2 regions of the Burkholderia pulmonis genome follow, and region 1 is predicted to be linked to the other one. Evidence: riboswitches for the same ligand, from Rfam matches in the RefSeq annotation. Region 1 holds a riboswitch; the other holds the start of a gene.
What was found. A riboswitch is a leader RNA that binds a small molecule or an ion and turns the genes downstream of it on or off. The one in region 1 is predicted to bind manganese.
Positions count from the first base shown of each region.

Region 2: it holds a riboswitch for manganese, as region 1 does, so the genes downstream of both, AC5LXK_RS04915 (TMEM165/GDT1 family protein) here and AC5LXK_RS29935 (sodium:calcium antiporter) in region 1, are expected to answer to the same signal.

Region 1 covers NZ_OZ480187.1:2,927,976-2,943,764, forward strand. Annotated here, with positions in the region: gene AC5LXK_RS29885 (ExeM/NucH family extracellular endonuclease) at 589-2,403, opposite strand; gene AC5LXK_RS29890 (copper resistance D family protein) at 2,603-3,544, opposite strand; gene copC (copper homeostasis periplasmic binding protein CopC) at 3,541-3,921, opposite strand; gene AC5LXK_RS29900 (copper-binding protein) at 3,936-4,283, opposite strand; gene AC5LXK_RS29905 (multicopper oxidase family protein) at 4,353-5,648, opposite strand; gene AC5LXK_RS29910 (TolC family protein) at 5,650-7,146, opposite strand; gene AC5LXK_RS29915 (hypothetical protein) at 7,143-7,424, opposite strand; gene AC5LXK_RS29920 (hypothetical protein) at 7,511-8,053, opposite strand; gene AC5LXK_RS29925 (heavy metal response regulator transcription factor) at 8,135-8,806, shown strand; gene AC5LXK_RS29930 (heavy metal sensor histidine kinase) at 8,803-10,221, shown strand; yybP-ykoY riboswitch at 10,376-10,550, shown strand; gene AC5LXK_RS29935 (sodium:calcium antiporter) at 10,613-11,623, shown strand; gene AC5LXK_RS29940 (glutathione S-transferase C-terminal domain-containing protein) at 11,629-12,267, opposite strand; gene AC5LXK_RS29945 (winged helix-turn-helix transcriptional regulator) at 12,404-12,808, shown strand; gene AC5LXK_RS29950 (hypothetical protein) at 12,831-13,199, shown strand; gene AC5LXK_RS29955 (XAC2610-related protein) at 13,240-14,103, shown strand; gene AC5LXK_RS29960 (MFS transporter) at 14,286-15,677, shown strand; gene AC5LXK_RS29965 (C45 family autoproteolytic acyltransferase/hydrolase) at 15,735-15,789, opposite strand, start outside.
Region 2 covers NZ_OZ480186.1:1,042,562-1,058,350, reverse strand. Annotated here, with positions in the region: gene AC5LXK_RS04955 (gamma-glutamyl-gamma-aminobutyrate hydrolase family protein) at 1-360, opposite strand, end outside; gene AC5LXK_RS04950 (GntR family transcriptional regulator) at 641-1,321, shown strand; gene AC5LXK_RS04945 (amidase) at 1,329-2,705, shown strand; gene AC5LXK_RS04940 (disulfide bond formation protein B) at 2,844-3,356, shown strand; gene xdhC (xanthine dehydrogenase accessory protein XdhC) at 3,983-4,987, shown strand; gene AC5LXK_RS04930 (adenosine deaminase) at 5,006-6,031, shown strand; gene AC5LXK_RS04925 (hypothetical protein) at 6,059-6,406, shown strand; gene guaD (guanine deaminase) at 6,403-7,722, shown strand; yybP-ykoY riboswitch at 7,859-7,980, shown strand; gene AC5LXK_RS04915 (TMEM165/GDT1 family protein) at 8,075-8,647, shown strand; gene AC5LXK_RS04910 (DUF4136 domain-containing protein) at 8,700-9,398, opposite strand; gene pepN (aminopeptidase N) at 9,586-12,279, shown strand; gene AC5LXK_RS04900 (class 1 fructose-bisphosphatase) at 12,559-13,572, shown strand; tRNA gene AC5LXK_RS04895 (tRNA-Thr) at 13,778-13,853, shown strand; gene AC5LXK_RS04890 (helix-turn-helix transcriptional regulator) at 14,022-14,831, shown strand; gene AC5LXK_RS04885 (FAD-dependent oxidoreductase) at 14,998-15,789, shown strand, end outside.

The DNA of each region.
Region 1 (15,789 bases):
CAGAGACTGAACTTGATACAGACACAGCAAACTGCTGGCGAGAATGATGCTCGGACGCGCCCCCTGCAGTCTGGACAACTTTTATATGACCAAAATTTACGACATGACAAAAATAGGCGGTGCTGCGCCGCGTTGTCAACGATCATTCGGATATTAAAAATCCCGTAATGATGCGAAGTGTCGTCAGTGTCTGGATTTTGAAAGAATATGGGATTATTCGTGCAAGGTGCGTCTTGCCGGCAATACCGCGCCGAATATTTTACTTTTCACGCATAACACGGAAGCCTTTCCCGCATTGACGCAACGCACCGAAAGCCTTCATATCGACAGGATTTTTCTTTCATTTTTATTATTATTGAACGATTAAGGCGATATGGCGACATGCGAACGCCAATCGAAGATTCGATTCACTTCAACCATTCCTCAATTGCATTACCGATGTGCACCGCGCCATCCATAAAATACCGATTCAGTTAATTCACATCCAATTTCACGGAATTATTTACCCGGCATTCGAACGGCATTTCCGGGCAGGCGGCGACGCGCGGCATGGCCGCACGTCGCCGGTTGCCACGACTCAACCCGCGATCACTTCCCGCCGCCCGGCAGCGCGATATCGATCAGCACCGGGTCGTGATCCGACGAACGGTACGCATCCGGTGCGTAGAACGTCTTCTGCTGCTCGGCCGACTTGTACGCGAGCGTGTACTGCAGCGCGAGCGGCTCGTCCGCGTTGATGTGCCATTCGTGCACGGCCTTCACGTGCGACGCGAGCGGCAGCGTCGCGAGCGCGTGATCGAGATAGCCGGCTTCGCCGTTGTACACGTAGCTGTATGCATTCGCGCCGATCAGGCGCGCGACGAGGTTGCGGTAGCCGCGCGATTCGAGCGTGCGGATCGGGTCTTCGTACGTGTAGCTGTTGAAGTCGCCGATCAGCAGCACGCCCTGGCCCGCGACACCCGTCGGGTTGCCGGCAAGCCAGTCGGCCACCTTCGCCGCCGCGCGCGTGCGCGTCGGGTTCCAGCAACCCTGGCCGTCACCCTGGTCGAGATCGTCGTTCGCGGCGTCCGGGCAGTTCTTCGACTTCAGGTGGTTCACGGCCACCGTCAGCGCCTGCTTGTTGCCGTTGACCCTCCGGAACGACTGCGCGAGCGGCTGGCGGTTCTTGTCGTCGATCGCGAGCGTCGCGGCGCGGCCGACCGGCTCGACCTTGCGGCTGTCGTAGATCATCGCGACCGTGATCGCATCGCCGCCGAGGCGTGACGTACCCGGATCGACCACGCGCCAGTGGTTGCCGAGCTTCGCCGCGAGCTGGCGCACCGCGCTCAGTTCGCCGTAGCCGTTGTTCTGGATTTCCATCAGGCCGATCACGTCCGCGTCGATCGCCTTGAGCGCGCTGACGATCTTCGCTTCCTGGCGCTGGAATTCCTGGAAGGTCTTCGCGCCGCGGTTGTTCGGATCGTCGAAGCCGCCGCCGAGACCGTTGCCGTTGAAGTAGTTCAGGACGTTGAACGACGCGACGCGCAGGTTCGACTTCGGATCGCGCGCCGGTGCGTTGGTGCGCGGGTTCGGTCGCGCGTCGAACGCCGGTACGGCCGCGCCGGGCAGCGGCTGCACGCGCCACGCGCCGTAACGCACCTCGAGCACGCCTTCGACATCGCGCACCGTGTAGCCCGCGCGCAGCGTGTTCGCGGCCGACAGGCCCGGCGCCGGATACGGCACGGTTGCCGGGTTCTGCTTGTTCGAGCCGTCGTCGAGCACCAGGCGGTTGCGCGCGTTCGCGTCGATCTGCGTCTGCGCCTGGGCGGGCGGCACGACGCTCGTCGGCGTCCGCAGGCGGCCGTTGCTGAGCATCACGCTGCCGTAGCGGCCGAGCTCGTAGTTGTCGGTGACGTTCAGCGTCTGCGGCAGGCGCACGAGCATCCCTTCGTACGCGGCGAACGCGTTCGGGCTGTCGACCGGCAGCGTGAGCGTCGCGGGCGTCACCGTCTGGCCGTTCGCGCACACCGCGATCGCGCCCGACAGCGTGAGCTGCGTCTGCCCGTATTTCTCCTCGACCTTGCCCGTCACGTGCACGAGATCGCCGGCCTGCGCACGCGCTTTCGGCGCATAGACGAACAGGCCTTCGGACACACCCGGCTGATTGCGGCGCTGCGCATCGGCCTGCTGGACGAAGAAGCCGCCGAAGCCGTCCGTGCCGCCGAAATCGGCGGTGACGACGGCTTCGATCGACACGTTCTGGCCGGCGAGCGGCGACGGCGCGCCCGGCCCCTGGATATCGGCGATCGGTGTCGTGCTGCCGCCGCAGTTCGGGCTGACGGGTGCGGCAGTGGCGGCGAATACCGGCGCGGCGAGCGTCGGAAGCAGCAATAGCGGGGTAAACAGGCGGATTGTCGAGCGCATGACGGGGAATCCCGGTTGTGAGGGTGGCGAAAGCTTAGCGGCGCTCAATGACAGTTTTTGGTAATCAAAAGATAGGCCGATGTAATTGTCGTTATCACGCCGAGGTCGCCACCCAACGCACGAACAGGCCCGAAAATGCGGGGAAATCATCTGACCAAAGCGCGCTGCACTCGCGACGATTCCCCCGCGTGCCGCCGCGCTACGCCGTCCCCGGCAGCGCACTCGACACGAGCACGGCGGCCACCATCAGCACGCCGCCGAGCACGACCGCCTCGATCCGCAACACTGCGCCGAATCGTTGCAACGCGCGAGCCGGCATCGCCGCGGCCGGATCCTTCAGCGCGGCCATCAGCTTCGGCATCCCGAAGAAGCGGTTGTGACCGCCGAGCGCCGCCGCGATCAGCACCAGCGCGAGCTTCAGCAGCAGGATCTGCCCGTACGTCGAAGTGAACAGGTTGGCGGGCGTATCGACGCCGCGCCAACCGTTGTATGCGCCGGTCGCGAACAGCACGACCAGCGCACCGGTCGATGCATCGGACAGCGACTGCACGAACGACGCACCCGTCGCGCGTTCGCTCGCGGGCATGCCGGCAAACCGCGGCATCACGCCGAACGCCGTCACGAGCACGAGCCCGACCCATGCGCTGATCGCCAGCAGATGCAGCCAGTCGATCCATACCGGCACGCTGAACAGCCCCGCGTCCACCGGATGACCGCCGTTGCTGCGCGCGAGCGCGACGCAGGCGAGCGCGGCCCACATCGCAAACGGCAAGCGCATGTCGCCCGCGCGCCTGACGAACGACAGCAGCACGACGACGAGCATGAACGCGGCGCCGGCCAGCCATGCATGACCGAACCCCGTGCCCGCGAGCATCGAGCAGACGGCCGGCCCCGCGTCGAGCAATGACACTTCGCTCATCAGCGCGCAGTGCGCCCAGAACGCGGTGATGCTCGCGATCAGCGATACGACGGACGCGATGCGCAGCGTCACGGCGAGCCGTCGCCCGATGCCCTGTTGCCACGCCGACGCGCCACGTGCGAGCCAGTGACTGCCGAGCAGCGCGCCGACTATCACGGCGAACCCCGTGTTCTGGATCGCCACCGACACGAGCCGCAGGAGGCCGACGATGCCGTCGTTCATCCCTTCACCCGGAACGTGTAGGTGCCCTTCGTGCGATGCGCATCGGCCGTCATCGCCGCCCATTGCACCGTGTATGCGCCCGGCGCGAGCTTCGGCATCGCGAGCGCCATCACGCGCGGGTTCGACGCATCGACCTTCGCCTTGTCCTGCGTGACGGCGTTGCCGTTCGCGTCCGACACCTTTACCGAGCTGAATGCCGGCTCGAGGTCTTCGTTGAACGTGAGCCGCACCGTGTCGGGAGCCGGGTCGACCGTGCTGCCCGCCGCCGGCACGGCGCTTTCCAGCCTGCCGTGCGCCGAGGCCGCGACCGGCGCGGCCGCGAAGAGTGCGACAGCCGCAACGAGCGCGGCCAGCCGTCCGGGGTTCGTGGTCTTCATGTTCACGCTCCGCGTCACGGCTTCTTCAGTTCGACGACGGTCAGCGCGCCGTCCACGTCTTCGGCAACGAAGTCGATCGTGTCACCCACCTTCACCTGCGCCAGCATCGCCGGGTCCTTCACCTTGAACGTCATCGTCATCGCGTCCATCCCGAGGTTCTCCAGCGGGCCGTGCTTGATCGTCAGCTTGCCGGCGGCCGTATCGACCTTGCGGATTTCGCCGTGCGACATGCGCTGCGCCGTGTCGGCGCCCTGCTGCGCACCGCCGCTCATGTCCATGCCGGCCATGTTGCCGGCCGCATGCGACGCGGCGGAGAACGCCAGCGCACAACCCGTTGCCATCAGAACCAGTGCTTTCTTCATCGTGTCGACTCCCTTGTGAATGAATCAAAACCGGCGGCCGCATCGGTACGGCCGCCGCGTGCTGCGTGCTCAGCCGTCCGGCAATTCGCCGGTGTATTCGTATGCGACGGTGCCCTTCGGATGCTTGAACCAGCCCGGATCGCGATAGTCGTTGCGGCCGAGCCCCTGCCGCACCTTGAGCACCGTGAACATCCCGCCCATCTCCAGCGGCCCGAACGGGCCCGTGCCCGTCATCATCGGCAGCGTGTTGTCGGGCAGCGGCATCTCCATGCCGCCCATCGCACCGCCCGTGCTGCCCATCGCCATGTAGTCGGGCACGAGCTTGCCGATGCGCTTCGCGAGATCCTTCTGCGGCACGCCGATCAGGTTCGGTACCTGGTGGCCCATCGCATTCATCGTGTGGTGCGACTTGTGGCAATGGAATGCCCAGTCGCCCGGGCGATCGGCGGTGAACTCGATCGCGCGCATCTGGCCCACCGCGACATCGGCCGTCACCTCCGGCCAGCGCGCGGCCGGCGGAATCCAGCCGCCGTCGGTGCCCGCGACTTCGAAGCTGTAGCCGTGCAGGTGGATCGGGTGGTTCGTCATCGTCAGGTTGCCGAAACGAATCCGCACGCGATCGCCCGCGCGCACCGGCAGCGGATCGATGCCCGGGAACACGCGCGAGTTGAAGGTCCACATGTTGAAGTCGGTCATCTCGTTCACGCGCGGCGTATAGCTGCCCGGGTCGATGTCGTATGCGGCGAGCAGGAACACGAAGTCGCGATCGACCGGCATCGTGCCGCGATCCTTCGGATGCACGATGAACATGCCCATCATCCCCATCGCCATCTGCACCATCTCGTCGGCGTGCGGGTGATACATGAACGTGCCGTGCGATTCGAGCTGGAACTCGTAGACGAACGTCTTGCCGGGCGGGATGTGCGGCTGCGTGAGGCCGCCGACGCCGTCCATCCCGTTCGGCAGCCGCAGCCCGTGCCAGTGGATCGTCGTGTGCTCGGGCAGCCGGTTGGTCACGAAGATGCGGACCTTGTCGCCTTCGACGGCCTCGATCGTCGGGCCCGGCGACTGGCCGTTGTAGCCCCACAGGTTCGCGTTCATGCCGGGCGCCATCTCGCGCACGACGGGCTCGGCCGTCAGGTGGAATTCCTTCCAGCCGTTCTTCATCCGCCACGGCAGCGACCAGCCGTTGAGCGTCGCGACGGGCGTGTAGGGGCGGCCGTTCGGCGGCGCGAGCGGCGGCTGCGTGCCGGTCTTCGCCATCGTGGGCGCGTCGGGCAGCGACGCGGCGCCGGCCTTGCTGACCATCGCCGCACCGAGCAGCGCGGCGCCCGAGCCGCTGAGAAATTGTCGACGGGACACCATGTCAATGACCTTCCGGATGCGTTTGCGTGGCGGGCGCCGGTGGCGCCGCCGGGGTGGAAGCCGGCTGCGGCGCAGCGTCGGCTTGTGAAGCGGATTCGGGTTTGGCTGGTTGCGTCGCGCGCGGCGCGCCGCCCGGTGACGGCAACCGGCCGCCGACAGCCATCTGCAGATCGGTTTCCGCGAGCCAGTAATCCTTCAGCGCGTCGATGTAGCCGTTGACCGCGCCGACCTGCTCGCGCGCATCGGTCAGCAGTTCGAACACGCTCGCGAGCATCCCGTTGTAGCGCAGCAGCAATTCGTCGGAGATCGTCTTGCGCAGCGGCACGACCTCGTCGCGATAATGTGTCGCGACGTCGTAGCTCGTCACGTACGCCGCGTACGATTCACGCACGTCGGAGCGTGCGTCGATCGCGGTTTTCGCGAGCCGGTTCGCCGACTGCATGTAGATGGCCTCGGCGCGTGCGACCTTTGCACCGCCCCAGTCGAACAGCGGAATCTCGACGCTGATTTCGTAGCCGTGCTCGTGGCCCTTGCCGGTCTCGTAGTTGTTCACGTAGCCGAGATCGACCGCGTTGACGAAGCGCGTGGCCTTGCTGAGACCGAGCGACGACGCGACACCCTGCGTCTGCAGCTTCGCGGCCTGGATGTCGAAACGGTTGCTCATCGCGAAGCGTTCGAGATCGGGCAGGTCCGGCCGCACCTTCGGCAGGTCGGGCAAGCGCTCGGGCAGCGCGTACTGCGTGCGCTCGCCCCACAGCCCCATCGCGCGCGTAAGCTTCTCGCGCGCGGCGACGGCCTGCTGGCGCGCCTTCGCATGCTGCGCGACCGCGTCGGCATGAAACGCCTGTTCGCGTGCGTAGTCGAGGCGGCTGAAGTTGCCGGCCTGCCGCATGCGCTGCGCGAGTTCGGCGGCCGCGCCCGCGGCATCGCGCACCTGCCGCGCGTAGTTCGCCGCCTGTTCGGCGGCCACGGCCTCGACATACGCGCGGCGCGCGTCGGCCGCGACCTTCAGCATCGCGTCGGCCGTCTCGAGCTTGGTCTGCTCGAAGCGGCGACGTTCGATGTTCGTCGCGAGCGGCATCGTCAGCAGCGCGAACACGTTCGCCGAGAACGTGCGGCCCAGCGTCAGCTCGCCATCCCCGGCACGCGTGCGGCTGAACGCGAAGCGCGGGTTCGGCAGCCGGCCGGCCTGCACGAGATCGGCCTCCGACAGCCCGAGTTCCGCATACGACGCCTGCAGGCCGCGATTGTTGAGCAGCGCGACCTGCACCGCGTCGTCCATCGACAGCGGCTTCGCCAGCAGTTCCCTGGTCCGTTTGTCGACGGCTTCACGGTCGGCATCAGTCTTGACGACCACCGCGTCTTTCCCGATGCGCTCCGACGCGGCGGACGACACCGCGTCGAACCCGCCGTCCTTCGAGAACGTCGTACAGCCCGCGAGGAACGCCAGCACGACCGCGGCCGCGCCGATCCTCGGCGATATCGCAAGCGTCGTCATCGCGCGGCCCCTCCGTGCGTCGAATGGGCGCCGCCGTTGCCGGGCACGTTGCCGGTCGCGCGCGCTTTCGCGGGCCGCTCCGTCACGTCGCGGTTCAGTTGTTTCCAGCCCGGGCCGGAATCGTCGCGATACGGCCGGTAGCCGTCGAACGCGGATGTCACGGCGATGTCCGGCACCGACGCGGCGGCGTCGGCCGGATCGGGAAGCGCGGTTTGCGCAGCCGCGAGCGACGGCACGAGGGCCGCCGCGCTCAACAGCGCTGCAGTGGTCAATCGCATGAATGGGTCTCGTCTCGAGTCGTCCGGCGGAGCGGATGCGGCCGCCGGAACGGATTGCGGATTACGGCCTGTCGGCCGTGCAGGGACTAGACGGGAATCCGGCGAGGCGGCCGGTCGATGCCGCCGGTCAGGAACGACACGACGACGGCAGACAGCGGCTGCGAGACGATCGCGGCGCTGACGTCCGCCGCGGCGGGCACTGCTGGCGCACCCGACATGCCCGTGCCGAAGCAGCAGGACACGCATGCGGAACACGACGACGCATGCCGTGCGTGGCCGTCGTGATCGTGATTGCCGTCGTGGGCGACCGGCATTGCGTGCGGTGCCGCTTCCACCGGCGCGACGGCAGCCCCCGCGCACTGCATCGAAACAGCCGCGAACGACTGGATCGGCAGGCTCAGCGCCAGCAGCACGACAAGGAGGAATTTGCGCCAGTACGACATGAATGCAGGATCACGCAGGCAACGACCGGTTGGGCCGGCGCGGCGCCGCGACGGCGCGCTCCGGGGACAAGACGGCCGCAGCTTATCGCCGCCGCGGTGACGACGACATGGTCGAAACATGACCGGATTGTCATGAAGCATGAGCGATGCGCCGGACGCGAGCTTCATGACAATCCGGTCATCCATCGGTCATCCTTCGCGCACGCGCGGCGCCGTAAGCTCAGGCGTTAAACTGACCGGCTGGAATCATGAACGGCCTGCCTCACCATGCGGATACTGATAGTCGAAGACGAACCCAAGATGGCGTCGTACCTCCGGAAGGGGTTGATGGAGGCGAGCTATACGGTCGACGTCGCGGAAAACGGCAAGGACGGGCTGTTCCTCGCGCTGCACGAGGATTTCGATCTCGTCGTGCTCGACGTGATGCTGCCGGAGCTGGACGGCTTCGAGGTGCTTCGGCGGCTGCGTGCGCAGAAGCAGACGCCCGTGCTGCTGCTCACGGCGCGCGAGGCGATCGAGGACAAGGTCGCCGGGCTCGAACTCGGCGCCGACGACTACCTGCTCAAGCCGTTCGCGTATGCCGAATTCCTCGCGCGCATCCGCTCGCTGTTGCGGCGCGCGCCGCGCCATGTGCGCGACCTCCTGCACGTCGCCGATCTCGAAGTCGACCTGCTCAAGCGTCGCGTGCGGCGCGCCGACACCCGCATCGACCTGACCGCGCAGGAATTCGCGCTGCTGCAGCTGCTCGTGGAACGCGAGGGCGAAGTGCTGACGCGCACCTTCATCACGTCGCAGATCTGGGACATGAATTTCGACAGCGACACGAACGTCGTCGATGCGGCGATCAAGCGCCTGCGCGCGAAGATCGACAACGCGTACGAGAAGAAGCTGATCCACACGATTCGCGGCATGGGCTACGTGCTCGAGGATCGTTCGTGACCGCGAACCCGGTTTCGTATTCGCTGCTGCGACGCCTGACGCTCGCGTTCGCGATCGTCGCCGCGCTCGTGTTCGCGCTGACCGGCGCGTACCTGTACCGCTCGCTGTCCGCCGAGCTGACGCGGCGCGACGACATCGAGATCTCCGGCAAGCTCAACCAGTTCCTGCAGCTCGCGCGCGCGAGCGGATCGACGGCCGCATTGCGCGCCGATCCCGCCGTGTTCCATGAAGTGCTGCTGTCGCATCCGGGCGTCTATCTCGGCATCTACGACGCGCAGAACCGCCCGCTCGTCGAGCATTCCGACGAAGCCGGCAACACGCTTGCGTCGGTGATCGAAGCGCCGCATGCGGCGGGCAGCGCCGTGGGCCCGTTCACCTGCGCGCCGCCCGGCATCGGCACGTCGCGCTGCGTGTACGCACGTGAAACGCTGCCGTCCGGCGAAGCGATCCAGGTCGCCCTCTCGCGCACGGCGACCGATCGCCAGTCGCTGCTCGAAAGCTATCGCGTCGACATCTGGCTCGCGGCGGCCGTCGGCGCGCTGCTGGTCGGCGCGCTCGGTTATGCGGTTGCCTCGCGCGGCCTGCGCCCGGTCGAAAGCCTCGGCCGGCAGACGTCGCGCATCGAGGCGCACAACCTGAACGCACGCCTCGACGCACGCGGCGGCCCGGTCGAGTTGCGCGAGCTCGCGACGTCGGTCAACCGGATGCTCGACCGTCTCGAACGCGCATTCGTGCGGCTGTCGCAGTTCTCGTCCGATCTCGCGCACGACATGCGTACGCCGCTCGCGAACGTGATCAGCTCGTCGCAGGTCACGCTGTCGCGTGCCCGGACGACCGAAGAATACGAAGCGCTGATCGATTCGAACATCGAGGAATGCGAACGGCTGCAGCGGATGATCGAGAACATGCTGTTTCTCGCGCGCACCGACAACGCGCGGCAACACCTGAAGACCGCCGAACTCGACGCGGGCAGCGAGCTGCGCCGGCTCGCATCGTATTTCCACGCGCTGGCCGACGAAGCCGGCGTACGCATCGACGTGCAGGGCGATGCGACGGTCGCCGCGGACGCAACGCTGTTCCGGCGCGCGGTGAGCAACCTCGCGTCGAATGCGCTCGAACATGCGGAAGCCGCGTCGACGATCGATCTGGCCGTGTCGACGCAAGGCCGCTACGCGGTCGTCGAGGTCACGAATCGCGGCGTCGCGATTCCGCCGGAACAGGTCGAACGGATCTTCGAACGCTTCTACCGCATCGATTCGTCGCGCCACGGCGCGGCGCGCAACGCAGGGCTCGGGCTCGCGATCGTGAAGTCGATCATGGAACTGCATCGCGGCAAGGTCGAAGTGGCGAGCCGCGACGGACGTACGACGTTCTTGCTTTATTTTCCGCGCGTCGTCGAAGGTCAATCCGGTTAGCGATTCTCATTTGCAGCACGCACATGGGATGCCGCCCGCGCGCCCGATTGCTTCCCGATACGGCACCAGTATGCGCGACGCGCGGACCTTTCTTCACGCGGTGCAGGGATATGCGTGCGCAAGCTTGCCGAAAGCAATCGGCTCGGCTAGACTGCATTCCGTCTTTGGGGAGTAGCCTGCTTTCCGTCCCCGGAAAGCGAACGCGTCAACACACTCGGCCTGCGGCCGTGGCGCGTTCAGCCTGATCGGCCTGGCGAGACCATGGGCGCATCGCGTCGTTCCTGGTCGGACGTCGGCGGATGCGCCATGGTTCGTCTGCGTCCGACCACGGAGTCCCCATGTTCCTCCCCGCTCTCTCCCATCGCGCCACCGCTGCCTGCGGAGGTGCCGCATGACCTTCATGTTCCTCGAACTGGCGTTCATGCTGGTCGTCATCCTCATTGCCGCCGAAGTCTTCACCAATGCGCTCGAACATCTCGGCGAACGCCTGAAGATTTCCGAAGGCGTCACCGGTTCGCTGTTCGCGGCCGTCGGCACCGCACTGCCCGAAACGATGGTGCCGCTGCTCGCGCTGGCCGGCGGCACCGCGAACCAGGCCGTCAACGAGGAAATCGGCGTCGGTGCGATCCTCGGCGCGCCGCTGATGCTCGCGACGCTCACCACGTTCCTGATGACGCTCGCCGTGATCCGCTCGCGCGGGCTGCGCGGCACGATCGCGCCCGAACGCACGGGCTTCGTGCGCGACATGAACTACTTCCTCGTCGCGTTCTCGCTGGCGACCGCCGCGATGTTCGTCCCGCATCACAACTGGGCCGTGCGTGCGCTGCTCGCCGCGATGCTGGTCGGCATTTACGTGCTGTACGTCGTGATGACGTTCCGCGCGTCGACCCGGCTCGTCGATGCCGGGCACGGCACCGAGGCGCCGCATGCAATGTTCCTGTCGCGCGTGGGCCTGCCGACCAACCTGGCGACGATCGCGCTGCAATTGCTGATCGGCCTCGCGTTGCTGATCGCCGGCGCGAAGGGCTTCATTCACGGCGTGGAAGGCGTGTCGCAGGTACTCGGCATCTCGGCGCTGCTGCTGTCGCTGATCATCGTGCCGATCGCGACGGAGTTGCCGGAGAAGGTCAACAGCGTGCTGTGGATCCGCCGCAAGAAGGACACGCTCGCGTTCGGCAACATCACCGGCGCGATGGTGTTCCAGGGCACGCTGCTGCCGGCGATCGGCATCATGCTGACGCCGTGGGAGCCGCGCCCCGAGGTGCTGACCGGCGTGATCATCACGCTCGCGGCGGCCGCGTGGCTGCGCTTCAATGCACGCACGCGCGGGCTCGCGATCTGGGCGCTGCTCGCGAACGGCGCCGGCTATGCGGGGTATCTGTTCCTGACGCTGGCGCGCTGAGTGCGTCAGGATGCGTTCGGTCGTGCGTCGGCCTGCAGCACCTGCTGCACGGCCGGCCGCGCCCGCACGCGTTCGTACCACGCGCGCAGATGCGCATGCCGGCTCAGGTCGATGTCCGCGTTGTACACGGAGCGCATCCAGTCGGCCTTGCCCCAGCCGGTGAGCGCGAACAGGTACGCATCGGCAACCGTGAACGTGTCGCCCGTCACGAATGTCCTGCCGTCGAGCTGGCGGTCGATCCAGGCGAAACGGCTGTCGAGCTTCTGCCGCACCGGCTCCACGTACTTCCCCGCCTGCACCGCGTACAGCAGCGGGATGAAGCCCTTGTGGATCTCCGTGCCGAGAAAGTTGAGCCATTCCATCAGCCGGTAGCGCGCGAGCGTGCCGTAGGCCGGCGCGAGTGCGGCTTCCGGGCGCTGGTCCGCGAGATACTGCGCGATCACCGGCCCTTCGCGCAGCATCGTGCCGTCGTCGAGTTCGAGCAGCGGCACATAGCCGAGTTCGGTCACGTCGTAGTAGTTGCGGCCGCCTTCGACGACATGCTTGCGCGCGTCGACCCTGACGATCTCCGCATCGATATCGCCTTCGCGCAGCACGATGCAGATCGCCTGCGAACAGCTGCCGGGAGCGTGATAGAGCTTCATGCGTTTCCTTCGTGAATTGTCCATGTATCGATTCGCCGCGACGCGGGCGCTAATATCTCGCATCGGCACACGGCTGAGAAGACGGCAGTCGTTTGTGCCGTAGTCACAAAAAATTTACCGACCAGGGTTCGGCACGATGAAAACGAGTGCGACAGGATGTTCCGTTGAAGAAGCGATGCGCCTGCTCGGCGGCCGCTGGCGGCTGCTGCTGGTGTCGTACCTGCTCGACGGGCCGCGGCGCTTCAGTGACCTGCGGCGCGACATGCCGGGCATCTCGCAGCGCATGCTGACGCTCGACCTGCGTGCGCTGGAAGACGCCGGGCTCGTCCGGCGCACCGTCTATCCGGAAGTGCCGGTACGTGTCGAGTACGATCTGACCGCGGACGGCGACCGGCTGCGGCCGGTGGTCGACGTCATGCGCGAATTCGGGCTGTGGCTGAAGGCGCGCGACGCGCAGGCCGATGCGTCACCCGAAGCAGATACCGAAGCCGAAGCCGAAGCCGAGGCTGCGATCGAAGCAGCAATACACTCCCCCCGATAACCATTACGCAGGAATCAGGTTCATGGAACTTCATGCTACCGTCGGCGCGGCAACGTCCGACCTCGACGACGACGAAAGCTTCGCCAACATCTACTGTCACGACGCGGAGCAGGACTATTGCTTCGCACTGTCGCGCTTTCCGGACGACGCGCTGATCGAAGTGATGGTGCGCGACCAGATCACCCTGCGCGTCAAGGATCTGTCGGTGCGCCTGACCGACGATACGATCGACGTCGAAATCGAACCGGGCCTCGCCGCGCGCCTCGACGGCCAGACGCGCTACGTGATCCGGCTCGCGCCGGGCCAGTACGATCCGGGCACGCTGCGCGCCGCGCTGAAGGAGATCTTCGTCGGCAAGAACGGGTATCGCGACGACAGTACGCCGCGCTAACCGGCCGCCTGCACACGCCCCTTCGTCCCGACAACCGCTCATGAAACGCTCCCTGCGATTCCACCCGCGCCCCCGCATCACCGCGCTGCTGCTCACCGCCTGCGCATCGATCGCCCCCGCCGCGCATGCAGCCAAACCGCTGCTCGAGTTCAAGGTCGACGACACCGTCACCGCCCGCGTCGAGCGCGCCGACAGCGCGCACATCACGGTCCGCTTCCTGCCGAGCGGAAAGACCCAGACGCTCGACGTCACGGCCACCGACGAGGAAGGCCACTATCACCTCGCGACCGACGACTACAACTTCGACGGCCACCGCGATCTCGCCGTGCACGCGTTGCTCGGCATGGTCAACGAAAGCTACGGCATCTACCTGTACAACGCCGCGCGCCAGCGGTTCGAGCCGCTGACGATGCCGGCGGGCAACGTGCCGCACGGCAATTGCGACGACCTGATCAACGTGGAAGCGAAGCCGAAGGAGCGCACGCTGTACAGCTCGTGCCGCGGCGGCCCGATCTGGTACACCGATGCCTATCGCTTCGACGGCAGCGGCAAGATGTACCTGTATCAATCCAGCGAAGCGATACCCGACGATCTGCGCGACCTGCTCGATGGCGATTCGGGCCCGTCGTCGATGCTGCTGACCTACGACGAGCACGGCAAGCGCGTGTCGCGTCGCCCGCAGGGCTACGACGCCGGCAAGGTGATGTTCAAGGTGCGCCCGGCGCGCCTGCCGCTGCACGACGCGATGACCGATGCGCCCACGCGCCGCTATGTCGTCGCGGGCGACACGCTGGAGCTGATCGACGCGAGCGACGATTTCCAGTGGCTCAAGGTGCGGTATCGCAATCCGCACGCCGGCGCCGTGCAGGGCTGGATCAGTGCGAAGGAGGCGACGGCCGACTGATGCGCGATGCGGCGCGTTCGCCGCCCTTTCCCACATACTGAACGCCCAACATCCCATTAATAGGGATGCCTGCTCAAATGTTGACGCCCTTCGTTCCACGGCTCTAACGTTCGCCCCAACGCCATTCGATTCGGCCGCCCCGCCCGCAGGCGGCGGCCGGGCAAAGAACACAGGAGACGACCGTGGCCCAATCCGCGTCACGCACCCATGCCAATCCGCCGGAACAGCCACCCGCGCACGCCGGCACCTCATCCGAATCCGCCGCCCGCGCGGCAGCGGCAGCGACCGCCACCACGCCACCGAGCCGCAAGCGCCTGTTGATCCTCGCGCTGCTGTTCATCACGGTCGTGATCAACTATCTCGACCGCAGCAACCTGTCGATCGCGGCGCCGGCGTTGTTCAAGGAGCTGAACATCGACCCCGTGCGCGCGGGCCTGGTGTTCTCCGCATTCGGCTGGACCTACGCACTGATGCAGATCCCGGGCGGCTGGCTCGTCGACAAGGTGTCGCCGCGCGTGCTGTATGCGGGCGCGCTCGCCCTGTGGTCGGCCGCGACGCTGCTGCTCGGGTTCGCCGGATCGTTCGTCGGGCTGATCGTGCTGCGTCTCGCGGTCGGCGCGCTCGAAGCGCCCGCCTACCCGATCAACAACCGCGTGGTCACGACATGGTTCCCGACCCGCGAGCGCGCGAGCGCGATCGGCGGTTACACGTCGGGCCAGTTCGTCGGCCTCGCGTTCCTCACGCCGGTGCTCGCGTGGCTGCAGGTGCATCTCGGCTGGCACATGGTGTTCGTCGCGACCGGCGTCGCCGGCATCGCGTGGGCCGCGATCTGGTATGCGGTGTATCGCGAGCCGCGCGCGTTTCGCGGCGTCAATGCGGCCGAGATCGCGCTGATCCGCGACGGCGGCGGCCTCGTCGATCTGGAAGACCGCATCGCGGCGCGCAGCGAACGCACACCGTCGACGTGGCGCGACCTCGGCGTGGTGCTCGGCCGGCGCAAGCTGTGGGGCATCTACCTCGGCCAGTTCGCGCTGAACTCGACGCTGTGGTTCTTCCTCACGTGGTTCCCGACCTACCTCGTCAAGTATCGCGGGATGGATTTCATCAAGTCGGGCTTCCTCGCATCGCTGCCGTTTCTCGCCGCGTTCGTCGGCGTGCTGTGCTCGGGCGTGCTGTCGGACTGGCTGATGCGCCGCGGCGCATCGCAAGGATTCGCGCGCAAGCTGCCGATCATTTCGGGGCTGCTGATCTCGACCTGCATCATCGGCGCGAACTACGTGACGTCCACGGGCTGGGTGATCGCCTTCATGACGATCGCGTTCTTCGGCAACGGCTTCGCATCGATCACGTGGTCGCTCGTGTCGGGGCTTGCACCCGCGCGGCTGCTCGGCCTCACGGGCGGCATGTTCAACCTGATCGGCAACCTGTCGGCGATCGCGACGCCGATCGTGATCGGGCTGCTGGTCGATGGCGCAGACTTCTCGCGCGCGATCACCTACATCGCCGCGATGGCGCTCGCGGGCAGCCTGTCGTACGGCTTGCTGGTCGGCAAGGTCGAGCGCATCGACGCATGAGCACCACGAGGGCGGCACGTGCGTGCCGCCCGGCTTTATTACCGCCTGCGTACTACATCAGAACCGCGTGAACCCGTCGTGCGCGAGATCGTGCGGATTGCCGGCCACGTAA
Region 2 (15,789 bases), on a different replicon from region 1:
CCGGCCGAATACCGACCACGGCGTGTCGCTCTGCTTCAGGTAGGCCGGCGGCGCATTCTGCGCACTCGCGGGCGGCGGCCGCGGTGAATCGAAATCGGGTTGCGCGCCGAAACCGGGCGGCGGCGCGCCAGGCTTCGGCGGCGCGGCAGCGGCAGCGCGATCGACGGCGGCGCCTGCCGCACCGGGCGCACCCGGTTCGGATGCAGCCGTGACCGGCGATGCGCCGTCCGCGGCGACGTTCTGCGCGGCGGCCTGTGCGGCCGGCGCATCGGGCGCTTTCGCCGGATCGGGACGGGGAGAATCGGAAGAAACGGAAAAGGTGCCGGGCAGACCGGCCGGGGAAGGCGTGTTTTCGCTCATGACGATGGTCTGGTACGTCGCTCACGCGTATGAATAGACGAGGATTCATTATGCTTCAGTGCACGATCGCACGGCAAACCTGCAACATCCTGTCGATATTGTTGCAAGTCGGTGGCAAGTCGTGCCGGGGAGCGTCCCCGTTCCCGTACGGGCGGCGCAGGCATCATGCTGCCCGCACTGGACACCAGTGATATATCACAATAATATCCAGGCATCGTCCACGCTTCCCGATCACCCGCGCCATGATCGCGCCCCGTCCGGCCGCCGCGCCGCCACCCGCATGAGTACCCTGACCGACGTCACCCGCGACCGGCCCGCCGCACCGGCGGCCAGCCTCGCCGACCGCGCGTACGCGCTGATCCAACACGAAATCATCACGATGCACCTGAAGCCGGGCGCCGCGCTCAACGAAGCCGACCTCGTCGCGCGCACGGGGATCGGTCGAACGCCGGTGCACCAGGCCGTACACCGGCTCGTGCTCGAAGGGCTGCTGTCCGTGATGCCGCGCAAGGGCTTGATGGTGCAGCCGCTGTCGCTCGACGACATCGTTGCGGTGATCGACGTGCGGCGCATCAACGAAGCGCACTGCGCCGAACTCGCCGCCCGCCATGCAACGCCGGACGATCTCGCGCGCATGGCCGCGCTGCTCGACGACGGGCAGGCCTGCGTCGACACGCACGACGTCGAGGGGATGATGACGCTCGACCGCGCGTTTCACCAGGCGATCGCCGCGGCCGCGCGCAATGCGGTACTCGCCGAGATCCTGCGCGCGCTGCACGAGCGCTCGCTGCGCTTCTGGTTCGTCACGCTGTCCGAACCGCACCATCTCGCCGACGTCCAGCACGAGCACCGCGCGCTGTTCGACCGGCTGTCCGCGCGCGACGCCGCCGGCGCGCGTGCGGCCGTCGAAAGTCACATCGATTCGTTCCGCTCCACGCTTCTTCAACATCTTCGTCCCTGAGCCGCCCATGACCACCTTCACGCCCTTCCCCCCGCTCGCCCAGCTCGCCGCCGACCTCGCCGCCGGCCGGACCACGAGCCGCGCGCTCGTCGACACCGCGCTCGACCGGATCACCGATCCGTCGGGCCAGGGTGCCACCGTCTTCACCGAAGTCGATGCCGACAACGCCCGAGCGGCCGCCGATGCGCATGACCGGCTGCGCGCCGCGGGTACCGTGCTGTCGCCGCTCGCGGGCATTCCCGTGTCGGTCAAGGACCTGTTCGACGTCGCGGGCCAGGTGACGCGTGCGGGGTCGCGCGTGCTCGACGGTGCACCGGCCGCGCGCACCGACGCGGTCGCCGTCGCGCGGCTCAAGCGCGCGGGCGCGGTGCTGGTCGGCCGCACCAACATGAGCGAGTTCGCGTTCTCGGGGCTCGGGCTGAATCCGCACTTCGGTCATCCGCGCTCGCCGTATCACCGCGACGTGCCGGGCGATGCGCGGATTTCCGGCGGCTCGTCGTCGGGTGCGGCGGCATCCGTCGCCGACGGGATGGCCGCCGTCGCGCTCGGCACCGACACGGGCGGGTCGATCCGCATTCCGGCCGCACTGTGCGGGCTGACAGGCTTCAAGCCGACCGCAAGCCGGATCCCGAAGCAGGGCGGCGTGCCGCTGTCGACGACGCTCGACTCGTTCGGCCCGATCGGCCTGACGGTCGCGTGCTGCGCGCTCGTCGACCGGATGCTCGCGGGCCTGGAACCGCACGTGCCGGCTGCCCGGCCGCTCGAAGGCGTGCGGCTCGGCGTGCTGACGAACTACGTGACGGACGGCGTCGATGCCGACGTCGCGGCCGCGCTCGACACCGCGCTCAAGCATCTCGAAGCCGCCGGTGCGATCGTCACCGAGGTACGCTTCCCTGCGCTCGACCGGCTGGCCGAGATCAACCGCTTCGGCTTCTCGCCGATCGAGGCGTACGCATGGCATCGCCCGCTGCTCGCCAAGCATCGCGACCAGTACGACCCGCGCGTGCTCACGCGGATCCTGAAGGGCGAACCCGCGAGCGCGGCCGACTATCTCGACCTGCTCGCCGCGCGCGCCGCGATGCTCGACGAAGCCGCGCACACGGTCTGGTCGCGCTTCGACGCACTCGTCGCGCCGACGGTGCCGGTCGTGCCGCCGCGCATCGCCGACCTCGAAACGGACGACGACGCGTTCACGCGCACCAATGCGCTGATCCTGCGCAATCCGAGCGCGTTCAACTTCCTCGACGCGTGCGGGCTGTCGCTGCCCTGCCATCCGCGCGACGCGGCGCCGGTCGGCCTGATGCTGACGGCGGCGCCGCATCACGACGACGCGCTGCTCGCGATCGGCCAGGCGGTCGAAGCCGTGCTGAACACGATCCGCTGACCGCGCCAGCCGGTCGACGGCGGGCAATGTGCGCGGTGCGGCAGGTTGCCGCATGCGCGCTGTCAGTTTCGTGCCAGACCGTTCGCGCTAAAATCGCGCGATTGTTTTCCGGACCGACCGACGAGGAACCCCGCCGACATGAACGACTACACGCTTGCACTACGCCGCGAACGCCGCCTGCTGATGCTGCTCGGATGGGTGTGCATCGCCCTGCTGGCCGGTGCGCTGTACCTGCAGTATGTGAAGAACGAAGATCCGTGCCCGCTGTGCATCATCCAGCGCTACTTCTTCTGCGCGATCGGGATCTTCGCGTTCCTGGCCGCCGGGATCCGCAACTGGCGCGGCGTCTGGGTGCTCGAACTGCTGATCGCGATCGCCGCGGCCGGCGGCGTGGGCACGGCCGCCCGGCACCTGTCGATCCAGATGAATCCGGGCTTCAGCTGCGGTTTCGACACGCTGCAGCCGATCGTCGACAGCCTGCCGCCCGCGCAGTGGTTCCCCGGCATGTTCAAGGTCGCCGGGCTGTGCGAGACCGTCTACCCGCCGATCTTCGGCATCCTGCTGCCCGGCTGGGCGCTGATCGGCTTCGCGGTCATCCTGATCGCGGTCGTTGCGAGCCTCTGGCGCCATCGCCGCAAGCTCGCGGGCTGACCGGCCTGCCGCTTGCCGGCCCCGCGGCATGCGATGCGCGCCCCGCTCGACCGGGTCGCGCGCCGCCGGCGCCAACCGGCGCCCACCGACGCTTCCGCCGGCCGTCTCCGGCCGGCCGCGCGTAAACACCTACCCCGCCGCCGCCCGGATCCCCGGGTCGGCGCGCGTCGCGCGACTGCCGCGCCCTCGCCCCGTCACGCGTGCGTTTCGGCCCGATGCGCCTGCATCGGCGCCCCGATCCCGCGCGGCGGGCCTATGATCGACATGATCGCCTCCTGATAGCCCGGATCACCGCCCGGCGATGTTCGTGCCGCGTGGCGGTGCTATCTTCGGGACTGGATGGCGATCTACGTGCGCGAGGCCAGGCGGTCTCACCACCCCTGCGTAACGCGCGCCCGATCCGCAATGTCGACTGGATTCATCATGACAACGCAAACCATCCGCATCCGTCACCCTCATGGCGTCCGCGTGTCCGGCGGCGCCGTTCGCGCGCGTCGTCAGCGCGCTGCCGTCGCACCGCATCGGCCGTGCGGCCGGCCTGCCCTGCTCCCGTCCGTCCCCGTTGCCGCCACGCCCGCCAGCCCGCGCCGCGTGTCGTGCCGCGTCGTTCCGAACGGGGTGTGCTGATGGAGGCCTGGCTCGGCGATCTGCAGCAACTGCTCGCGCACGGCGAAGCGGCCGTGCTCGTGACGGTCGCGCATACCGACGGCTCCGCGCCGCGCGAAGCCGGCACCAAGATGCTCGTCACGCGCGACACGGCCCGCCATACGATCGGCGGCGGTCATCTGGAATGGAAGGCGATCGAGATCGCGCGGCATCTGCTGAAGGATGGCGCGCACGTGTCGCACGCACGCCGGCTCGAACGGCTCGCGCTCGGCCCGAGTCTCGGCCAGTGCTGCGGCGGCGCGGTGGTGCTCGCATTCGAGCGGCTCGACGTCGGCGATCTCGGCTGGATCATGTCGCTCGCGAAGCGCGTCGCGGCCGGCGCCGCAACCGTGCGTAGCGTATCATTCGGCCCCTCGCCGGGCGCGCCGCTGTTGAGCGAGCCCGAATCGGACGCCGCGCGTGCCGACTGCCTGCTGTGGGAAACAGGCGGCGTGTCGCTGATGACCGAAACGATCGCGCCGTATGCGTTTCCCGTCATGCTGTTCGGCGCCGGGCACATCGGCACCGCGCTCGTGAAGGTACTGGCGACGCTGCCGTGCCACGTGCGCTGGATCGACGGGCCCGATGCGGTGTTCCCGCCAGCCGACGCGCTCGCCGGCATCGGCAACCTCGCGATCGACGCGGCCGCTGCCCCGGCCGATGCGGTCGACGCAGCGCCGCCGCAATCCTACTTCGTCGTGATGACGCACGACCACGCACTCGATTTCGTGCTGGCCGAGCGCATCCTGCGACGCGGCGACTATGCGTACTTCGGGATGACCGGCTCGCACGCGAAACGCGTGCAGTTCGATCATCGCCTCGCGGCGATCGGCATCGACCCGGCCCAGGTCGAGCGGATGCGCTGCCCGATCGGTGTCGAAGGCATCATCGACAAGGCGCCCGAAGTGATCGCGATCTCGGTGGCCGCGCAATTGCTGCAGGCCGTCGAGGCGAATGCGTCCGCGCAGGCTTCCCCTACCTACTGACCGACCAAGAACGACGCCATGACCCCGACATTCAAGGACAAGATTGCCCGCGCGCCGAAAGCGGAGCTGCACATCCATATCGAAGGCTCGCTCGAGCCCGAACTGATTTTCGCGCTCGCGCAGCGCAACGGCGTGAAGCTCGCGTACGACTCGATCGATGCGCTGCGCGCCGCGTACGCATTCACCGACCTGCAGTCGTTCCTCGACATCTACTACGCCGGCGCGAGCGTGCTGCTCACCGAGCAGGATTTCTACGACATGACGGCCGCGTACTGCGAGCGTGCGCTCGCCGACAACGTCGTCCACACCGAACTGTTCTTCGATCCGCAGACGCACACCGAGCGCGGCGTGCCAATCGACACGGTCGTCGCGGGCATCGAGCGCGCACTCGCCGATGCCGAACGGCGCGGGCTGTCGAGCAAGCTGATCCTGTGCTTCCTGCGCCACCTGTCCGAAGAAGACGCGCTCGCGACGTTCGAATCCGCATTGCCGCTGTTCGAACGCTATCGCCATCGCCTGATCGGCGTGGGCCTCGATTCGTCCGAGCTCGGCCATCCGCCGACCAAGTTCGCCCGCGTGTTCGAGAAGGCGCGCGCGCTCGGGTTGAAGCTCGTCGCGCACGCGGGCGAGGAAGGCCCGCCCGCGTACATCTACGAAGCGCTCGACGTGCTGAAGGTCGACCGGATCGACCACGGCGTGCGCAGCATCGAAGACGCGGCACTCGTCGAACGCCTCGCGAAAACGCGCACGGCGCTCACCGTCTGCCCGCTGTCGAACCTGAAGCTGTGCGTGTTCGACGACATGGCGAAGCACACGCTGAAGGCGCTGCTCGACCGCGGCGTCGCAGTGACGATCAACTCCGACGATCCGGCCTACTTCGGCGGCTACGTCAACGAAAACTACTTCGCGACGGCTGAAGGACTGCAACTCACGGATGCCGAAGTCCATGCGGTGCTCCGCAACGGCTTCGAGGCGTCGTTCATCGAACCGACCCAGCGCGACGCACTGTACGCGCGCCTCGACGCGTACTGGCAGGCCGCGTGACGGCCCGCATCGAGGAACGCTAGACAGATGAAACACGGCAACGGCATCCGCTTCGCGATCACCGGTCCGGCCTTGCGCCAGGCCGGTCGCGCACGTGCACGGGATGCGGCGGCACGGGCCGTCGCCGCCCGCTCGCGTCCGCCGTCGCGGTTTGCCGTTCCGTTCGCGCTCCCGCCGGCCGCGAACCCGACGGCCGCGAGGTCCGTCGGCAACCACTGGCTGGCGGCTTCGGCCGCCACGTTCGCCCGCGCAATCGCCTCCGGTCATGCCGCACGCAGCGTGCCGCAACCGCTCGCGAAGCACCGTCCCGCCCCCGTGCGGCGGCGATCGCTTTCTTCTGTCCGCCTTACCTTGATGCAGGACCATTCGTCATGACGCAAACCGCTTTCCGTTCCCAGCTGCTGACCTTCAACGGCGACCCGGCGCAATCGAGCCAGGCCGCGAACTACGAGACCGACGGCCTCCTGATCGTCGACGACGGCAAGGTCGTCGCGGCCGGCCCGTATGCGCAACTCGCCGCAACGCTTGCGCGCGACGCGGTCGTCCACGACCTGCGCGACAAGCTGATCGTGCCCGGCTTCATCGATACGCACATCCACTATCCGCAGACGGACATGATCGCGTCGCCGGCGCCTGGCCTGCTGCCGTGGCTCGACAAGTACACGTTCCCGACCGAGCGCCAGTTCGGCGACCCCGAGCACGCGCGCGAAGTCGCCGACTTCTTCGTCGACGAACTGCTCGCGTGCGGCACGACGAGCGCGCTCGTCTACTGCACCGTGCACAAGCAGTCGGCCGACGCGCTGTTCTCGGCGAGCGCCGCGCGCGACCTGCGGATGATCGCGGGCAAGGTGCTGATGGACCGCAACTGCCCCGAATTCCTGCGCGACACCGCGCAATCGGGGTATGACGACAGCGCCGAGCTGATCGACCGCTGGCATGGCAAGGGCCGCCAGATGTACGCGCTCACGCCGCGCTTCGCGCCGACGTCGACCGAGGCGCAACTCGAGGCGTGCAGCGAACTCGCGCGCCGCCATCCGGACGTGTTCGTGCAGAGCCACGTCGCGGAAAACGTCGACGAAGTGAAGTGGGTGGCCGAGCTGTTTCCGGGCCATCGCAGCTACCTCGACATCTACGACCGCTACGGGCTGCTGCGCCCGCGTGCGGTGTACGGCCACTGCATCCACCTCGACGACGAGGATCGCCGCCGGATGGCCGAGACGCGCACGGTCGTCGCGCACTGCCCGACGTCGAACTTCTTCCTCGGCAGCGGGCTGTTCGATTTCGACAAGGCCGGCGAACACGACGTGCCCGTCACGCTCGCGACCGACGTCGGCGGCGGCACGTCGTTCTCGATGCTGCAGACGATGAACGAAGCGCACAAGGTCGCACGGCTGTCGGGTCACCACCTGACCGCCACGCGGATGTTCTGGCTCGCGACGGCCGGCGCCGCGCAGGCGCTCGACCTCGCCGACACGGTCGGCACGCTCAAGCCGCGCACCGAAGCCGATTTCGTCGTGCTCGATCCGCAGGCCACGCCGCTGCTCGCGCGCCGCACGAAGCGCGCGGATTCGCTCGAGGAACTGCTGTTCGCGTTCGCGCTGCTCGGCGACGACCGCGCGGTGTATCGCACCTATGCAGCCGGCAAGCTCGTCCACGAGCGCGGCGCCGCACGCCGCCCGGCTGCCGCGTAACCGCCTGTCGGAACGCTGGCCCGGCATGCGCGGCGCGTCCGCCGCCGTGCCGGCCGGGCGGTCTGGCACACCACGCGCCGGCGGGCCCCGGCGCCCGCCCGGCCGCTTTCCCGCACGCAACGCGCCGTGCTAGAATTCGCCGCTCATTGGGGAGTAGCCGCTCCGCTCGATGTCCCGCGCCCACGGCGCGCATCGTGACGGAGGCGTCCGTCAACAGACTTGGCCGTTTGGCCATGGCGGACGCAGCCAAGTTGGCCTGGCGAGACCGATGGTTCACAGCGCGCCGCATCAGGGCCCGGCGCGTCGTGGATCGTCGCTCGCACGCACAACACCGGCCCGTGGAACCCCATCCGTGTCCCAAGCCTTCCTGATCTCCACCGGCGCCGTCGCCCTCGCTGAAATCGGCGACAAGACCCAACTGCTTTCCCTCGTCCTGGCCGCGCGCTATCGCAAGCCGGTGCCGATCATTCTCGGCGTGCTCGTCGCGACGCTCGTGAACCACGGTTTCGCAGGCGCGCTCGGCGAATGGCTCGGCGCGCTCGTCACGCCGTCGATCATGCGCTGGGCGCTCGCGTTCTCGTTCATCGCGATGGGGTTGTGGATCCTCGTGCCCGACAAGCTCGACGCCGACGAAGCCAACGCCAACCGTTCGCGGCTCGGCGTGTTCGGCGCGACGCTCGTCGCGTTCTTCCTCGCGGAAATGGGTGACAAGACGCAGATTGCGACCGTCGCGCTGGCCGCGCGCTTCCAGGATTACATCGGCGTCGTGGCCGGCACGACGTTCGGGATGATGCTCGCGAACGTCCCCGCGATCCTGCTCGGCGACCGCTTCGCGCACCGCCTGCCGACCAAGCTCGTACACGGGATCGCAGCCGTGCTGTTCGTCGTGCTCGGCGCGCTCGCGCTGCTGGGTATCGGGGTCTGACGGAAGGGAATGACCGGCGCGGCCGGGCGGCCGCGCCAGGATGGATGCCGCGTTACTTCGCGACGGCCGTGCCCGAAGCCGGTGCCGCCGGCACCGCACGTTCGTTGGCGGCCGGCGCCGCCGGCCCGCCGCGCTTGTCGACCGGCAGCCGGACCGAGCGGACCGCCCCGTTCGACAACGGGAAATCGGCGAGCGCGCTGCGCACGAGGAACGGCATCGCGTACAGCAGCGTGCCGTTGTCGCCGGTCGTGCGCGCGGACACGTTGTACACCTCCTTGCCCGTCGCGCGTTCCGTGATCCGGATGCCGAGCGTGTAGTCGAACACCTGGTACGTCTGCGCGACGTAACCGGCCGGCATCGGCCCCCAGGGCCCCCACGGGCCCCATGGGCCGCCCCGCCAGTACGGCCCCGGCGCGAACCACGGGTCGTAGTAGACCGGCTGCGGCACCGTCACGAGATCGCTGCCGACCGCATAGGTCAGCCCGACGAGATAGCGTGCCTGCGACTGCGGCACCTGCCGGAACGCATACGCGGACAGCTCGTTCGCGACGATCGGCTCGTAGGTCGACTGCTCGATGCTGTTTTTCTGCGCATCCGTGCGCGTGAATGCATAGGTGCGTGTCGCGTCGCTGCCGCTCCAGTCGGAGAAGGCCGTAACCTGGGTCGTCACATAGCTGGTGCAGCCCGTCAGCAGCGCCACGCACAGCGCCGCCGCCCAGCCCGCACCGCGAAAAATCCATTCGCGTTTCATGTTGATCCTCGTCGATCCGTCACCCGTTCGTCGCACCGCGCGAACCGTAACGGGATGCCGATAATACGCGGACTGTCGCAAGTGGTAAAAAGTTCGCCCGGCACGCGGCCGCAAGCCTTTGTACAATGGCCCGGTTCGCCTGGCCCGCGTGACGGGCCCGTCCCCCACTCCACCGATCTCGACGACCATGTCCGACAACGCCTCCTCCACCGTGATCCGCCGCGCCGACTACACGCCGCCGGCGTTCCTCATCGATTCCGTCGCACTCGAATTCGATCTCGCGCCGGCCCGCACGATCGTCAGGAATACGATGCGCGTGCGCCGCAATCCGGACGCCGCGCCCGCGCCGCACCTGGAGCTGATGGGCGAAGCGCTCGAATTCCTCGCCGCACGGCTGGACGGCGCGCCGCACGGCGCGGTGCGTGCGCACGAACACGGGCTGACGGTCGAGAACGTGCCCGAAGCCTTCGAGCTGACGCTCGAAAGCGCGTGCGCCCCCGACCAGAATACGACGCTGTCGGGCCTCTATGTGTCGAGCGGCAACTTCTTCACGCAGTGCGAAGCCGAAGGCTTCCGCCGCATCACCTACTTCCTCGACCGCCCCGACGTGATGGCGTCGTACACGGTCACGCTGCGCGCCGACAAGGCCGCGTACCCGGTGCTGCTGTCGAACGGCAACCTCGTCGATTCGGGCGACCTGCCCGACGGCCGCCACTTCGCGAAATGGGAAGACCCGTTCCGCAAGCCGAGCTACCTGTTCGCGCTCGTCGCGGGCAAGCTCGTCGCGATCGAGGAAACGATCACGAGCGGCTCCGGCAAGGAAAAGCTGCTGCAGGTATGGGTCGAGCCGGCCGATCTCGACAAGACGCGCCACGCGATGGATTCGCTGATCCATTCGATCCGCTGGGACGAAAAGCGCTTCGGCCTCGAACTCGATCTCGACCGCTTCATGATCGTCGCGGTCGGCGACTTCAACATGGGCGCGATGGAAAACAAGGGGCTCAACATCTTCAACACGAAGTACGTGCTGGCGAACCCCGAGACCGCAACCGACACCGACTTCGCGAACATCGAATCGGTGGTCGGCCACGAGTACTTCCACAACTGGACCGGCAACCGCGTGACCTGCCGCGACTGGTTCCAGCTGAGCCTGAAGGAAGGCCTGACGGTATTCCGCGACCAGGAATTCTCGGCCGACATGGCCGCGGGTGACGAGGTCGAATCGGCGGCTCGCGCGGTCAAGCGCATCGAGGACGTGCGCGTGCTGCGCCAGCTGCAGTTCGCCGAGGACGCCGGCCCGATGGCGCACCCGGTGCGCCCGGAAAGCTACGTCGAGATCAACAACTTCTACACGATGACCGTCTACGAGAAAGGCTCGGAAGTCGTGCGGATGTACCAGACGCTGTTCGGCCGCGACGGCTTCCGCAAGGGGATGGATCTCTACTTCAAGCGCCACGACGGCCACGCGGTAACCTGCGACGACTTCCGTCACGCGATGGCCGACGCAAACGGGCGCGACCTCGCGCAGTTCGAGCGCTGGTACAGCCAGGCCGGCACGCCGCGCGTATCGGTGCGCACCGCGTACGACGCAGCCGCGCGCCGCTATACGGTCACGCTTGCGCAGGGCTACGGCGACGCATCGCCGGCCGCACGCGAAACGCAGCAGGGCGCGCTACTGATTCCGTTCGCGATCGGCCTGATCGGCCGCGACGGCCGCGACCTGCCGCTGCGCCTCGACGGCGAAGCCGCCGCATCGGGCACGACGCGCGTGCTCGACTTCACCGATACCGAGCAGACCTTCACGTTCGTCGACGTGCCGGAAACGCCGCTGCCGTCGCTGCTGCGCAACTTCTCGTCGCCGGTGATCGTCGAGTACGACTACAGCGACGACGATCTCGCGTTCCTGCTCGCGCACGACAGCGACCCGTTCAATCGCTGGGAGGCCGGCCAGCGCCTCGCGACGCGCGCGCTGCTGACGCTCGCGTCGCGCGCCGCCGCGAACGGGCCGCTCGTGCTCGGCGAGAACTTCGTCGCCGCCTTCCGCCGCGTGCTGACCGACGCGACGCTGTCGCCGGCGTTCCGCGAACTCGCACTGACGCTGCCGTCGGAAACCTATCTCGCCGACCAGATGGCCGAGGCCGATCCGGCTGCCGTGCATCGCGCGCGCCAGTTCGTGCGCCGCCAGCTCGCGACCGCGCTGCGCGGCGACTGGCTCGCCGCGTACGAACAACACCAGACGCCCGGCGCCTACGAGCCGACGCCGGAAGCCTCGGGCCGCCGCGCGCTGAAGAACCTCGCGCTCGCGTATCTCGCCGAACTCGAGGATCCGGCCGATGCCGTGCGCCTCGCGACCGCGCAGTACGACGCGGCAAACAACATGACCGATCGCGCGGCGGCGCTCGGCGCGCTGCTGTCGGCGGCTGCCGCCGGCGCGAACGGGCCGGCCGAGCATGCGCTCGACGATTTCTACCGCCGCTTCGAGAAGGAAGCGCTCGTGATCGACAAGTGGTTCGCGATGCAGGCGGTGCAACGCGGCACGACCGCGCAGCCGACGCTCGCGAAGGTGCGCAAGCTGCTCGCGCACCCCGCGTTCAACCTGAAGAATCCGAACCGTGCGCGCTCGCTGATCTTCAGCTTCTGCGCGGCCAACCCCGCGCAATTCCACGCGGTGGACGGCTCGGGTTACGCGTTCTGGGCCGAACAGGTGCTCGCGCTCGACGCGATCAACCCGCAGGTCGCGGCACGCCTCGCGCGCTCGCTCGAACTGTGGCGCCGCTTCACGCCGGCACTGCGCGACCGGATGCGCGAAGCGCTCGAACAGGTCGCAGCCGGCGCGAAGTCGCGTGACGTGCGCGAGATCGTCGAGAAGGCGCTCGCGTAACGCCATCGCCCGCGCCGCTCCGGTGCGGCAGAGCCGGTGCCGCCCTGCGCGGCGCCGGCTTTTTTATTGCACGCGCGCGGCTGGAATCGAGCGGAAACACGGGGTCTGACCGCGCAGTTTGCCGCCGCCGTGACGCACGCGCCGCCCGCTTCCGCCGCCGGAAGCCCGGCCGGGCCGGCCGTCCGGCGATGTAACCGGACGAAAAAAGCAGGCGGCACGGGGGGCGCGACAGGTAAAATTGCGGCCATTCAAGGATTCTTTGGCCTTTCGGAGTCTGTCATGTCCATTGCCCGCCGCACCACGCTGTCGAAGTTCCTGATCGAACAGCAACGTGAGACCAACAACCTCCCCGCCGACCTGCGCCTGCTGATCGAAGTCGTCGCCCGCGCATGCAAGGCGATCAGCTACAACGTGTCGAAGGGCGCGCTCGGCGAAGCGCTCGGCACCGCCGGCAGCGAGAACGTCCAGGGCGAAGTGCAGAAGAAGCTCGACATCCTGTCGAACGAGATCCTGCTCGACGCGAACGAATGGGGCGGCAACCTCGCCGCGATGGCATCGGAAGAAATGGAAACGTTCTTCCCGATCCCGGCGAACTACCCGCGCGGCGAATACCTGCTCGTGTTCGATCCGCTCGACGGTTCGTCGAACATCGACGTGAACGTGTCGATCGGCACGATCTTCTCGGTGCTGCGCTGCCCGGACGGCAAGCAGGCGACCGAAGAATCGTTCCTGCAGCCGGGCACGCAGCAGGTCGCGGCCGGCTACGCGGTCTACGGCCCGCAGACGGTGTTCGTGCTGACGACCGGCAACGGCGTGAACTGCTTCACGCTCGACCGCGAAGTCGGCTCGTGGGTGCTCACGCAAAGCAACATGCAGATCCCGGCCGACACGCGCGAATACGCGATCAATGCATCGAACGCGCGCCACTGGTACGACCCGGTCAAGCGCTACGTCGACGAACTGAACGCCGGCAAGGACGGCCCGCGCGGCGACAACTTCAACATGCGCTGGATCGCGTCGATGGTGGCCGACGTGCACCGGATCCTGAACCGCGGCGGCGTCTTCATGTACCCGGCCGACAAGCGCACGCCCGATCGTCCGGGCAAATTGCGCCTGATGTACGAAGCGAACCCGATGTCGTTCATCGTCGAACAGGCAGGCGGCGCCGCGACGACCGGCACGCAGCGCATCATGGAAGTGCAACCGACGGGCCTGCACCAGCGCGTGCCCGTGTTCCTTGGCTCGAAGAACGAAGTCGAGCGCGTCACCGGCTATCACGACGACGCAAAATAATTGCACTGCAGCACTGGACGGAGGTGCGATGCGCAAGTACAATCGCGCCTCTTGATGTGGCCCTGACCGGTCGCATCACAGTGAAGTGAAAGCGGGAAGTCCGCCGGATCGAAGGTTTCGCGAAGCAGCGGCAGCAAGCTGAAAAAAGTTCGCAAAACCTATTGCCAAGATCTCGGATTTCACCATATAATTTCATTTCTCTGCTGCCGGTGTAGCTCAGTTGGTAGAGCAGCGCATTCGTAATGCGAAGGTCGTAGGTTCGACTCCTATCTCCGGCACCAAGACATAAAGGTCTGACAAGCATCGCTTGTCAGACCTTTTCTCTTTTCCGGCGCCGAAATCGTGCGCGCCCTTCCCCGCCTCACCTCCGCTTGCGGGCATCTCCCGACTCACGCGCCACGCGCCGCCGATTACAATCGCCGGACCACCCCCGCCCTTTCCTTCGCATCATGCGCACCTGGCGTCTCGAGCGACCGATTCTCAACGCGCAGCTGGACGTGTCCCGCGCGACGCGTCTCGTCGCCGCGATCGGCGGCAACGAGCCGAACGCATTCGCAACCGAAGTGCTGACGCTGTTCGACGACGCGCTGTCGATCACGCAGTGCACGATCTTCGCGTACGAATTCGGCAACCGACCGCGCACGATGTCGGTCGCCGATCGTCGCGGCGGCCGCTACCTGCGCGACGTCGCCGACACCTACGCGCGGCACTTCTACGCACTCGACGGCAATCAGCAGATCGTATCGACCGCCCGTCGCGGCACGCACCGGCACGACCTGTTGCTGCACCAGCAGGCCGGCGACGAAATCGATCACGAAGCGTATCGCGCGGCATGCTATCGCGGCCCCGACGTATCCGACCGGCTGGCGCTGCTGATGCAGCCCGACGATGCAACGTGGCTGTCGATCAACCTGTACCGTGCGCATCGCAACGGCGCGTTCCAGCCGCGCGAAATCGCGGCGATCGAAACGCTCGCGCCGCTGATCGCGCAGGCCGCGAAGCATCACTACGCGCTCGCCGGTGCGGCGCAGGTCGGCATCCCGCAGCGGATGCTCGCACGGTTGCGCCATGCGTGCCCCGCACTGTCCAAGCGCGAACTCGACGTGCTGCGCGGCGTACTCGACGGCCAGACCGCACACGAGATCGGCGAGACGATCGGCGTGAAGCCGTCGAGCGTCGTCACCTATCAGAAGCGCGCGTACCGGCGCCTCGGCATCTCGAGCCAGCGCGAGCTGTTTGCGCTGTGCATGCAGCCCTGACACGTTCCGGCTCACGCCGGGCGTCGCGCGGCCACGCGTAGCGCCTCCCGTCGTACCCGAAATGGGGACAACGGCAGCACGACCGGCTTCCATACTGCATCGACCTGTTGCATGCATCGCGTCATCGATGCGTGCGCATCGAACCGGATCAGCCTGGAAGCCAACGATGAGCATCGAGTTCAAACCCTACCCGTTCGTCGCCACGCGCCATCCCGCGCATCTGCCGGATCGCGAGGGCGGCATCGACGTGCGCCGGCATCGCGTCGCGATCGTCGGCGGCGGCCCCGTGGGACTCGCCGTCGCGCTCGGTCTCGCGAACCACGGTATCCGCAGCGTATTGATCGAAGCCGACGATTCGGTCTGCCACGGCAGCCGCGCCATCTGCATCTCGCGCCGCAGCCTCGAGATCATCGAACGGCTCGGCGCGCTCGACGATTTCCTGCGCGTGGGGCTGCCGTGGACGGGCGGGCGCAGCTTCTACCGTCACGACGAAGTCCTGCATTTCACGATGCCGCAGGACGACAACCAGAAGCTGCCGCCGATGGTGAATCTCGCGCAATATCACATCGAGCAGTTCCTGCTCGATGCCGCGCTGCGCCGCCCTGAACTCATCGAGATCCGCTGGCAGACGAAGGTCACGGGCGTGACCCGGCAGCCGGAGGGCGTGCGCCTGGATGCCGGCACCCCGCTCGGCAGCTACGCGCTCGACGCCGACTGGGTCGTCGCATGCGACGGCGGGCGCAGCACGATGCGCGACGCGCTCGGCCTGTCGCTCCGGGGCACGAGTTACGAGGGCCGCTACGTGATCGTCGACATCGCGCTCGACAGCGATCGTCCGACCGAACGCCTCGCCTACTTCGATCCGTCGTCGAACCCGGGCTCGACCGTGCTCGTTCACAAGCAGCCCGACAACGTGTGGCGAATCGACTACCAGTTGCGCGACGACGAGGATGCCGAA